DNA from 2 places in the Planococcus sp. TJ-301 genome. Region 1 is predicted to be linked to the other one. Evidence: predicted binding sites of a transcription regulator. Region 1 holds the regulator's gene; the other holds the start of a gene.

Region 1 (5,385 bases):
TTTCTACATCGAATACGATATGTTGCCCCGCAATTGCCGTACCTTTCAATAATTCTTCAGACAAGCGGTCTTCAACGTGTTTTTGAAGAGAACGGCGAAGTGGGCGGGCACCATATTCCGGATCATACCCTTCCTTCGCGATTTTTTCAAGCGCAGCGTCTGTCAGTTCCAAATCAATATGCTGTTGTTTCAAACGATCGACCAATTGCTGGGACATCAAGTTGACGATTTTGCGCAAATCTTCCCGTTCAAGAGAATGAAACACAATCATGTCGTCAATACGGTTTAAGAACTCCGGACGGAAAGCTTTTTTCAATTGGCCCAGCATTTTCGCTTTCATGTCCTTGTAATCCGTTTTCCCGTCCTGCAAATTGAATCCTACGTATTTATTGTATTTCAATTCTTCCGCACCAACATTGGATGTCATGATGATCACCGTGTTGCGGAAATCGACGCGTCGGCCTTTCGAATCAGTCAAACGTCCATCTTCGAGAACTTGCAACAGGATGTTGAAGACATCCGGATGCGCTTTTTCAATTTCATCTAGTAATATCACTGAATACGGTTTTCTACGGACTTTCTCCGTCAATTGGCCGCCTTCTTCATACCCGACGTAGCCCGGAGGCGAACCGACAAGGCGTGAAGTCGAATGTCTTTCCATATACTCGGACATGTCAATGCGGATCATCGCTTCTTCATCTCCGAACATCGCTTCTGCCAAAGCGCGGGCAAGTTCCGTTTTACCGACACCCGTAGGCCCAAGGAAAATGAACGAACCAATCGGGCGTTTCGGATCTTTCAAACCTGCACGCGCACGGCGGATCGCTTTGGAAATCGAAGTCACGGCTTCTTCTTGTCCGATTACGCGATTGTGGAGAAGATCTTCCAAATTCAATAATTTTTCAGTTTCTGTTTGTGCCAATTTAGAAACTGGAACGCCTGTCCACATAGAGACGACCGCTGCAATATCCTCAACCGTCACTTCAGACTCTTCTTTGCCTTGCTTTTCTTTCCACTCTTTCTTTGTTTTATCCAATTGATCTTTCAGCTTTTGCTCGGCATCGCGCAAAGAAGCAGCTTTTTCGAAAGCCTGGCTTTGGACAGCCGCATTCTTCTCATTGCGGGCAGATTCCAAGCGATCTTCCAACTCTTTCAAATCAGGTGGAGTCGTATACGAACGAAGACGGACTTTAGAACCCGCTTCGTCAATCAAATCAATCGCTTTATCCGGCAAGAAACGGTCAGAAATATATCGGTCGGACATGACCGCTGCCGCTTCAATAGCTTCGTCTGTAATTTTCACTCGGTGATGCGCTTCGTAACGGTCACGCAACCCTTTAATGATTAGAATGGATTCTGCCACTGTTGGCTCATCCACTTGAATCGGCTGGAACCGGCGCTCAAGGGCGGCATCTTTTTCGATGTATTTTCGGTACTCGTCCAATGTAGTAGCACCGATGCACTGCAACTCTCCGCGTGCCAATGACGGTTTCAGAATGTTCGAAGCATCAATTGCCCCTTCCGCTCCGCCTGCACCGATCAATGTATGAAGTTCATCGATAAACAGAATGACATTGCCCGCTTGGCGAATTTCGTCCATCACTTTTTTCAAACGATCTTCAAATTCACCGCGGTATTTCGTACCGGCAACAACGGTCCCCATATCAAGTACCATAACACGTTTGTCGCGCAGCGTTTCCGGTATTTCATTATTGACAATCTGCTGTGCCAATCCTTCGGCAATCGCTGTTTTACCAACACCTGGCTCACCAATCAACACCGGATTATTTTTCGTGCGGCGGCTCAACACTTCGATTACCCGTGTAATTTCCTTGCTGCGCCCAATGACCGGATCCAAACTGCCTTCGCGCGCCACTTGAGTCAAGTCGCGTGCCAGGCCATCAAGAGTCGGTGTATTCGCAGAAGCATTTGGGCTGCTTCCTGTATTTGAAGCCTGTTCGTTGCTTCCCAATAGCTGAAGCACTTGCTGGCGAGCTTTGTTCAAGCTGACGCCTGCATTGCCAAGTACCCGCGCAGCAACTCCTTCACCTTCGCGTATCAAGGCAAGCAGCAAATGCTCGGTCCCAATATAGGAATGGCCAAGCTTGCGTGATTCATCCACCGATAACTCGATGACTTTCTTCGCCCTCGGAGTATAATGGACAATCGGCCCTACATCTTTTTCGCCGACACCGACCAGTTCTTTAATGCCTTCTTCGATTAGTTGTGTATTAACATCAATTGCTTCTAGAGCTTTAGCAGCTATGCCGCCGCCCTCACGAATCAATCCAAGCAAAATATGTTCGGTCCCAATCGATTCGTGTTTCATGCGGATGGCTTCTTCTTGAGCTAGTTGAAGAACTTTTTGTGCGCGTTGTGTAAATCGATTAAACATCATGCAAAATCCTCTCCTTTGTTAGTTACACTATCCTTATTCAAACGCTCGCGGAATAATTTTGCGCGGGCAATATCTCTTTCAGTCGGCTGTAAAGGGCTGCCTGAATACTGCTGCAAAAATGCCGGCTGCATAAAAATCATCAATTCATTTAATATCGACATATCGATATCTTTAATTAATTTTAAATCGATGCCCAATCGGACATTCGATAAGCAAGTCGCCGCTTCCTCTGTAGACAACAATCTTGCATTGGCTAACGTACCGAGAGAGCGATACACCCGGTCTTCCAAAGCGACCGGCGAATTATTCAAAATCGCATCCCTCGCCCTGCGTTCTTGTTGAATGATTTGGTCGGTCATACTTTCCAAGTCTTGCAAAATTTCATATTCTGACTTGCCAAGCGTCATTTGATTGGAAATCTGGTATACATTGCCCAGCGCTTCGCTGCCTTCTCCGTAAATACCTCTCACAGCCATTCCTAAACGTGAGATTGCCGGAACGATCCGCGCGATTTGCTGTGACATTGTCAACGCTGGCAAATGCAGCATGACTGAAGCTCGCATTCCTGTTCCTGTATTAGTCGGGCAACTGGTCAAATAACCATATTTTTCGTGAAACGCATACGATAAATGCTGTTCCAATAGATTATCCAGGTCATTGGCCACCTGATACGTTTCTTTCAAATGGAACCCAGCCCGTAAACTTTGAATCCGCAAATGGTCTTCTTCATTTACCATTATACTAAGCTCTTCATTTTCCGAAAGAAGAACTGCGCCGGAATGGCTTTCCTTCACTAAGTATGGGCTGATCAAATGCTTTTCAATCAACACCTCTCGCTGGAGAGGAAGGATTTCCTGTATATCAATATGGGTGAATTCCAAGTTCAATTTACGTCCTTGGTCTATCAGCACCGATGAAATCGCCTTGTCTACTTTTAATGCTTCGTCTTCTGAAAACGAGTAAGGAAATTTAAAATCGCTTAAGTTACGGGCTAGCCGTATCCGGGTGCTCATTGCGATATCTGCATTTTCACTATCTGTTTCCATCCAACTGCTAGCTTTAGGCTGCAGAAAACGATCAATTTCCATCCGCCTCACCCCCTACAAGTTGGAGAGTAAGAGCCCTTACCTCATCACGCAGTTTTGCCGCTTCTTCAAAATCCTCATCGGCAATAGAAACTTGCATCTGTTTTCGTAATTCTTCTATCTCTTTTTTTATCTTTAAGGTACTGCCGTAAGCAGAAGGTATTTTACCTTCGTGCCTATAATTTCCATTATGGAGTCTCTTGAATATATTATCTAAATGATCTTCAAAAGCTTCGTAGCAAGTAGCACAACCGAATTTTCCGATTTCCATGAATTTAGAGAATGTGAATCCGCAATTCGGGCATACAGCTACTTCCTTTTTGACTGGATTAACAGAGGTTTTTTGGTTTGGAAACCAATTGGACAATAATTGGTGAATGGCCATAGGATCTTGCTCAAAAGTATAATTTAGATTATGGCTTTCAGCAGCACAGATTGGGCAAAGGTTGCGTTGGATTGTATTGCCATTCACATTTTGTTTGACGATCACAGAAGCCGGCCTTTTCCCGCATTGCTCACAAAACATTTGATCACCTCTCAAATACTCGACTGATATTTCAAAGTAAATAACATAGCGATTAGAATTCTCGCTCTTACCTCATCACGCGTCGGCAACGGCAGAAGCAGCGTCGCGCGATCGCTCGCACTCAGGATTAATTTCGCTTCCCTTTTAGAAATGATATCCTCGTTTAATAGCCTAAAAACAATATCTTCTGCCATGCTTTGAGAGGCACCTTGCTCCAAGCGTTTAATAACATCGGAAAGAACATCGGATTTCGTATGAAGCGTGATGCGCTTAATGCGGATATATCCGCCACCGCCTCTTTTGCTTTCTACGAGATAGCCGCGATCCGCTGTAAATCGAGTATTTATCACGTAATTTATTTGCGAAGGGACACATTGAAATCTTTCGGCGATTTCATTGCGTTTGATTTCAATATAGTCTCTTTCGCTTACTTCTATAATCCCTTTTAAATACCCTTCAATTATGTCCGAAATATTCCGCATCGCCATCACCTCTCAGGTACCTAATTAGTCTTTAATTGACTTTGACTATATTTGACTTAATTATACACTAAGCTTTTTAAGGATTTCAAATTCTACGATTTGAATAATACAATCAAAAAATGTCTCGAGACTAATTATCCCCGAGACATCATAAGTTATTCTTTATCCATAATCCGCTTTACAAAATCCTTAGTGTGGCTGGAAATCGATTTCGTATCTTCTTCGCAATATTTCGTTTTCCATTTAGTGCCTTCCCGCCAAACTTCTACGACATCTCCTTCAGCCACATCGTGTGTAAAATCGGAGACTGGAAAAGTAAATTGATCATCTTGTTTATTCAATGGAGTGAGCAGCGCAGTTCTTTTATCAATTGTTTCTACTTTATATAAACCTGGTTTCATGCATATCACCTCATTATCAGTTTTCCCAATGCGTGACGTTGTTAATCATTATGGTGCTTATTTTTAAAAATCTTATGATAAATTTCATCATTCAAGCTTTTAAAATTTTGAAAACAATTTGTTTCGATAACTTATGAAAAGGTGGGAAGTTCTTAGAAAATTTTAGAATAGAGGTTTTAATTTTCTTATTTCTATCCCTGTCTTTCAAATCCGGACACAAAAACTCTACCCTTCTGACAATTGTGCTATATATGACAATGAAGGTACATTTTAATTTATTCAATTGAAAAATCTATTAAAATTTCGATTTATTCTTTATGGCATTCATGCCACTATTGCAATAGCGAATAACTTTTGATCAAAGGACCGTTAGGCGCTCAGTGATCCGGACAATGTCCAGACGCACAAAAAAACCGCTGCCGGTTAAGGCAACGGTTTTCTTTCTCTAGACCAGCGACGTCCTACTCTCACAGGGGGAAACCCCCAACTACCA
Region 2 (5,385 bases), on a different contig from region 1:
ATGAATCCCGCACAGGCTGCAGAAACATCCATTGCCGCTGCATGCTTGGCTCCGATTTCTTGCTGGATCATGCTTGCTACGGATGGGAACGGCTGGTCAGGCGTTACTGTTGCAACCAGAATCATTCCGATTTCTTCTGGATCGATGCCGGCGTTTTTTATCGCCTGATTTGCAGCTTCCAACGCCATATGAGATGTATCCTGGTCGTCTTTCGCAATTCTGCGCTCTTCAATGCCAGTCATTGTGCGAATCCATTCATCTGAAGTATCCAGGCTTTTTTCCAAATCCTTATTCGTCAATATACCCTCTGGCAAACATCTTCCTACGCCGAGTATCCCTGCATTCATGATTGGTCCCTCATTTCAATTAACATCAATTATTAGTACCTGGTAATAATAATACGTCATTTGCCCATTTATTTCAACTCGCTGACAAATTTCGGACAAATAATCTTTGAAAATCGGAAACTTTCTTTCTGTCTGTGAACCGGTATGATATGATTAACACAGATATTTCTATGTCGAGGTGAAAATTGATGCAATTTCTAGGTACATTCTTTTGGTCTTTCTTGTTGATTTCGTTATTGAATTACGTAGTAAGCGCAGTGCAGAACGTTCCATTCGACTTTATGGTGGGTGTCTATATTTCTGTAGCTGTGGCAATCTTGATATTCGTCCTGTCTTCATTGATCCCGGACGGCCCTGCACCTGAAAAACATTAATAATAGAAGAAAAGAAGCGTAAGCCGGAATTCCGGATTACGCTTCTTTTTTTATGATGGCCAAACGGTTGTCTTCCATTGTCAGCTGCAAAGTAGAGTTTGGTTGGATATCCCCTTTGATCAGCTCACGTGCGATATTGGTTTCTATTTCCCGCTGAATAAAACGTTTCAGCGGACGTGCTCCAAAAATCGGATCTGTCCCCGCTTCAACTACATAGCGAATGACTGATTCATCAACATCCAATTTTAATTGCTGCTGGGCCAAGCGTGCTCCGAGTTCTGCAAGCATTTTTTTGGCGATGCCATAGAAATGGCTATTATCCAAGGCATGAAAAATGACGATATCGTCTATACGGTTTAATAGTTCCGGCTTGAAATGCTTGCGGAGCTCCGCCATGATGATGTCATCCAATGAATGCTCTTTCGTTTCCTGCCCGATAAACGCCGATCCGATATTTGATGTCATGATGACGACGGTATTGGAAAAGTTCACGAGCCGTCCGTGGCTGTCCGTGATACGTCCGTCATCCAGAATCTGAAGCAATATATTGGCTACATCAGGATGTGCTTTTTCAATTTCATCCAACAGCACAACCGAATACGGATTTCGCCGCACCGCTTCCGTCAATTGGCCGCCTTCTTCATAGCCGATATATCCAGGAGGCGCTCCCACCAAGCGGGAAACACTGTGTTTCTCCATATACTCCGACATGTCGATGCGGATGAAATGATCTTCCGAATCGAAAAGGTTGGCAGCCAATGCTTTAGCTAGTTCCGTCTTCCCTACCCCTGTTGGTCCAAGGAAGATAAACGAACCTATCGGCTTTTGCACGTCTTTGATGCCTGCTCTGGCCCGCCATACGGCTTCAGTCACCAACTCTACCGCGCGATCCTGGCCGATTACACGTTCTTTCAATGTATCGCCGAGGCGCAGCAATTTATCCCGTTCCCCTTCAACCAATTTCGTCACCGGAATTCCCGTCCAACGGGCTACGATCCCAGCAATTTCCTCTTCCGTCACTTCTTCCCGCAACAGGCGTTCCGCCCCTTCTTTCTCGAGGTCCGATTCTAACGAAGCCAATTCTTTCTCAAGTTCAGGAATCTTGCCGTGGCGCAGCACTGCAGCGGCGTTCAAATCGTAGCGGTTTTCAGCTTCTTCAAGCTGTCTTCTATATTGGTCCAGCTTTTCGCGTTTTTCCTGGATTTTCTTCAATGCTTCTTTTTCAGAAGTCCATTGCTGCTTCATGCCGGCGGAAGACTCTTTCAGCTCGGCAATTTGCTTGCGGAGCGTTTCCAGGCGTGCTTTGCTGGCTGCGTCTTTTTCTTTCATCAATGCCTGCTCCTCGATTTCAAGCTGCATGAGCTTGCGGGTCACTTCGTCGAGCTCTTGGGGCATCGAATCGATTTCTGTGCGGATCATTGCGCACGCCTCATCGATCAAGTCGATCGCTTTGTCCGGAAGAAAACGCTCTGTAATATAACGGTCCGACATTGCCGCAGCCGCTACAATTGCTCGGTCATGGATGCGCACCGCGTGGTGCAATTCAAAACGTTCTTTCAAACCGCGTAAAATCGATACGGTATCTTCCACAGAGGGTTCACGCACCATAACTTGCTGGAAGCGCCGTTCCAGTGCTGGATCTTTTTCGATGTGCAATCGATATTCATCTAATGTGGTTGCTCCGATGCAATACAGTTCGCCGCGCGCAAGCATCGGCTTCAGCATATTCCCAGCGTCCATTGCGCCTTCCGTTTTACCGGCGCCGACAATCGTGTGGATTTCATCAATGAACAAAATGATTTGGCCAGCACTATCCTTGACTTGTTTCAAAACGCTTTTCAAGCGCTCTTCGAATTCTCCGCGGTACTTAGCACCAGCAATCAATGCGCTCATATCCAGCTCATAGATAACCCGATCCTTCAGACCTTCCGGCACATCGTTGCGCACGATGCGCTGTGCCAAACCTTCGACAATTGCGGTTTTCCCTACGCCCGGCTCACCGATCAATACAGGGTTGTTTTTCGTTTTCCGCGATAAGATACGGATTACATTGCGGATTTCCTGATCCCGGCCGATGACGGGATCCATTTTCCCGGATTTCGCCTGCTCCACCATATTGCGTCCATATTGTTCAAGCGGCGATTGCTGTTCTTGATTCTGGTTTGGAAATTGAACCATTCTGCTCACTCCTTTAAAAGTTTGACCTTTCTTGACTAATTCAATTATATGAAATTCGCCCCTTAAAAGCAAACGATTAAACCATAAAAAAAGGCCCTCAGGAAAAATGAATTTCCGGAAGACCTATCCGCTTTAACGGATGCCAAGCGCCATTTTGGCGTAGCGCGACATATTTTCTTTGCCCCATACCGGCTGCCAGACGATTTTTACATCGACTTCTTCAATTTCAGGCAGTTCGTATAATGCTCTTTTCACCATATCAACAATCTGGGGCCCCATTGGGCAACCCATTGAAGTCAATGTCATTGTTACGACAGCAAAACCGTCTTCTGACATATCCACGTCATAGACTAAGCCGAGGTTTACAATATCGACACCCAATTCCGGGTCGATAACTTGTTCCAAAGCGCCCATCATACTGTCTCTCATATCTTGATCCATTTAAAGTCCCTCCTTCTTCTGCTCTTTCTATCTTAACAAAGTTTCCGTGTATTTCAAATTCCCCTGCTTATTGTCCTGCCGTATGCCTCGCCAGCCAGTCGGTTGCCGCCAGCATCCCGCTCCGGCTGACAGCATGCCCCGCTTCTTTGTCACGCATAAAATAGAGGCGTTCGGGAACTTCTGCATAATCTTCCACTAATGCTTTGTAAAAGCTGAATATCGGCGAAAATGGCACAGTGGCGTCTTGTTCGCCATGCCAAAAAAACACCGGCCGGCTATTGAAAATCGATTTGTTCTTCGTAGCATCGAAATGCTCCAGCGTTTGCAACATTTTGCGCCGCTCTTCCTCTGTAATAGGCAGCTTGAATCCTTTTGACTCAAATTGCTGCATTTGCGCTTTCGCCAATTGGACATAGTTTGCGGCACCCATCATGACGGCCGACGCTCTGATCCAAGGATAAACAGTCAGCGCACCGAGTGTCGTGATGCCTCCCATGGAAGTGCCCCCGACGCCAATCTCACCCGTAGCCAATTGCTTTCTATGTAATTCATTATTCAAAATTTCCAGCTCTTCGATCGACATCAGTACCACTTCCCAAAAGCGCAGGCTCATCTGGATCCCGTCTAGCCCTTCTTCCCGTTCCCCGTGGAGATGTGCATCCGGCAACAATACACGGAGGCCTTTTTCAGCCAATTGATAGGCGTAATGCAGATTATGTTCTTTAGCGCTCATATGCCCGTGAAAAAATACCACGGTCGGCAGCCGTTCGTCGATTTTGTCATCCGGCACCACATGCAGCAGCGGTATGCCTTTCCAACTTTCTCTCTCTACACGCATCGATCTCACTTCCTTCCCTTTCATCCTATCAATGTTCTGAAACACCGGCAAGCATTCCACAGCCACCTAAAAAATTTCCAAAAACGGTTGATCAGCTATCAAGTTTCTTTGACGAAACAGTTGCCTTATCGCTACACTATATAATAGAGAGAAAGGAGACGGATACCATGAAACAACACCTGATTGTACTGGACTTGGACGGGACGCTATTAACCGATCAGAAAGTCATATCACCTAAGACCAAGCAAACCTTATTCCAAGCTATTGAGGCGGGGCATCAAGTTATGATTGCCACTGGCCGCCCTTATCGTTCGAGTGAACCTTATTATAAAGAGTTGGGTTTGCAGACGCCGATAGTCAACTTCAATGGCGCTTTTGTGCACCATCCAACAAATAATAGTTGGGGGACGCACCATACGCCTATTTCGCTGGATGTCGTCCATGAAGTCGTCGAGTCAATGCATGATTTCAACTTCCATAACATCATTGCGGAAGTATTGGACGATGTCTACGTCCACCACCACGATGAAAAACTGATGGACATCTTCAGCATGGGAGACCCAAGCATCACGATCGGCGATTTGCGGAATTACCTGCGGGTAGATCCGACTTCAATGCTGATTCACGCACCTTATGAAAAGGTTGAATTGATTCATGCACATTTGAACTCTGTCCATGCGGAAGTCATCGATCATCGCCGCTGGGGTGCTCCGTGGCACGTTATCGAAATAGTCAAAAGCGGCTTGAACAAAGCGGTCGGAATTGACCGCGTCTCCAAATCACTCGGCATCGCAAAAGAAAACATCATTGCTTTCGGAGATGAAGACAATGATCTTGAAATGATCGACTATGCAGGAGTTGGAGTTGCAATGGGCAACGCTATCGGCCCCTTAAAAAATATCGCCAATGAAATTACATTGACGAATAATGATGACGGCATCGCCGAACTGCTGATTGACCGTTTGAAATTAACTAAATAACATATTGCAGGTCCAAAATAAAAAGGAGGATTTTTATGAGATTATTTGCTGACAGCGCTTCTGATTTGCCGAAACAGTTTTTCGTAGACGAAAACGTTGATTACTTCCCATTGCGCGTCCATATCGGCACCGCAGAATATGAAGACATCCGCACAATCCATTCCAAAACTGTTTACGATGCGATCCGTTCAGACATCCAACCGAAAACTTCGCAAGTTTCACCGGAA

What was found. Region 1 encodes CtsR, which represses protease genes until heat stress. Its sites were predicted from a motif close to ATGGTCAATAAAGGTCAAACA; they were not measured.
Region 2: AC4EHJ_RS05960 (ATP-dependent Clp protease ATP-binding subunit) is a predicted target of CtsR. The motif match lies at 2,918-2,938, and genes of this name have one in related genera.

What each region holds. Positions count from the first base shown of each region.
Region 1 covers NZ_JBZDOH010000006.1:26-5,410, reverse strand. The annotation lists gene AC4EHJ_RS16265 (ATP-dependent Clp protease ATP-binding subunit) at 1-2,398, opposite strand, end outside; gene mcsB (protein-arginine kinase McsB) at 2,395-3,486, opposite strand; gene AC4EHJ_RS16255 (UvrB/UvrC motif-containing protein) at 3,476-3,973, opposite strand; gene AC4EHJ_RS16250 (CtsR family transcriptional regulator) at 4,021-4,491, opposite strand; gene AC4EHJ_RS16245 (hypothetical protein) at 4,647-4,892, opposite strand; partial or broken rRNA gene rrf (5S ribosomal RNA) at 5,341-5,385, opposite strand, start outside.
Region 2 covers NZ_JBZDOH010000001.1:1,166,157-1,171,541, forward strand. The annotation lists gene AC4EHJ_RS05950 (beta-ketoacyl-ACP synthase III) at 1-347, opposite strand, end outside; gene AC4EHJ_RS05955 (YjzD family protein) at 536-721, shown strand; gene AC4EHJ_RS05960 (ATP-dependent Clp protease ATP-binding subunit) at 758-2,899, opposite strand; gene AC4EHJ_RS05965 (metal-sulfur cluster assembly factor) at 3,032-3,340, opposite strand; gene AC4EHJ_RS05970 (prolyl oligopeptidase family serine peptidase) at 3,408-4,178, opposite strand; gene AC4EHJ_RS05975 (Cof-type HAD-IIB family hydrolase) at 4,346-5,158, shown strand; gene AC4EHJ_RS05980 (DegV family protein) at 5,194-5,385, shown strand, end outside.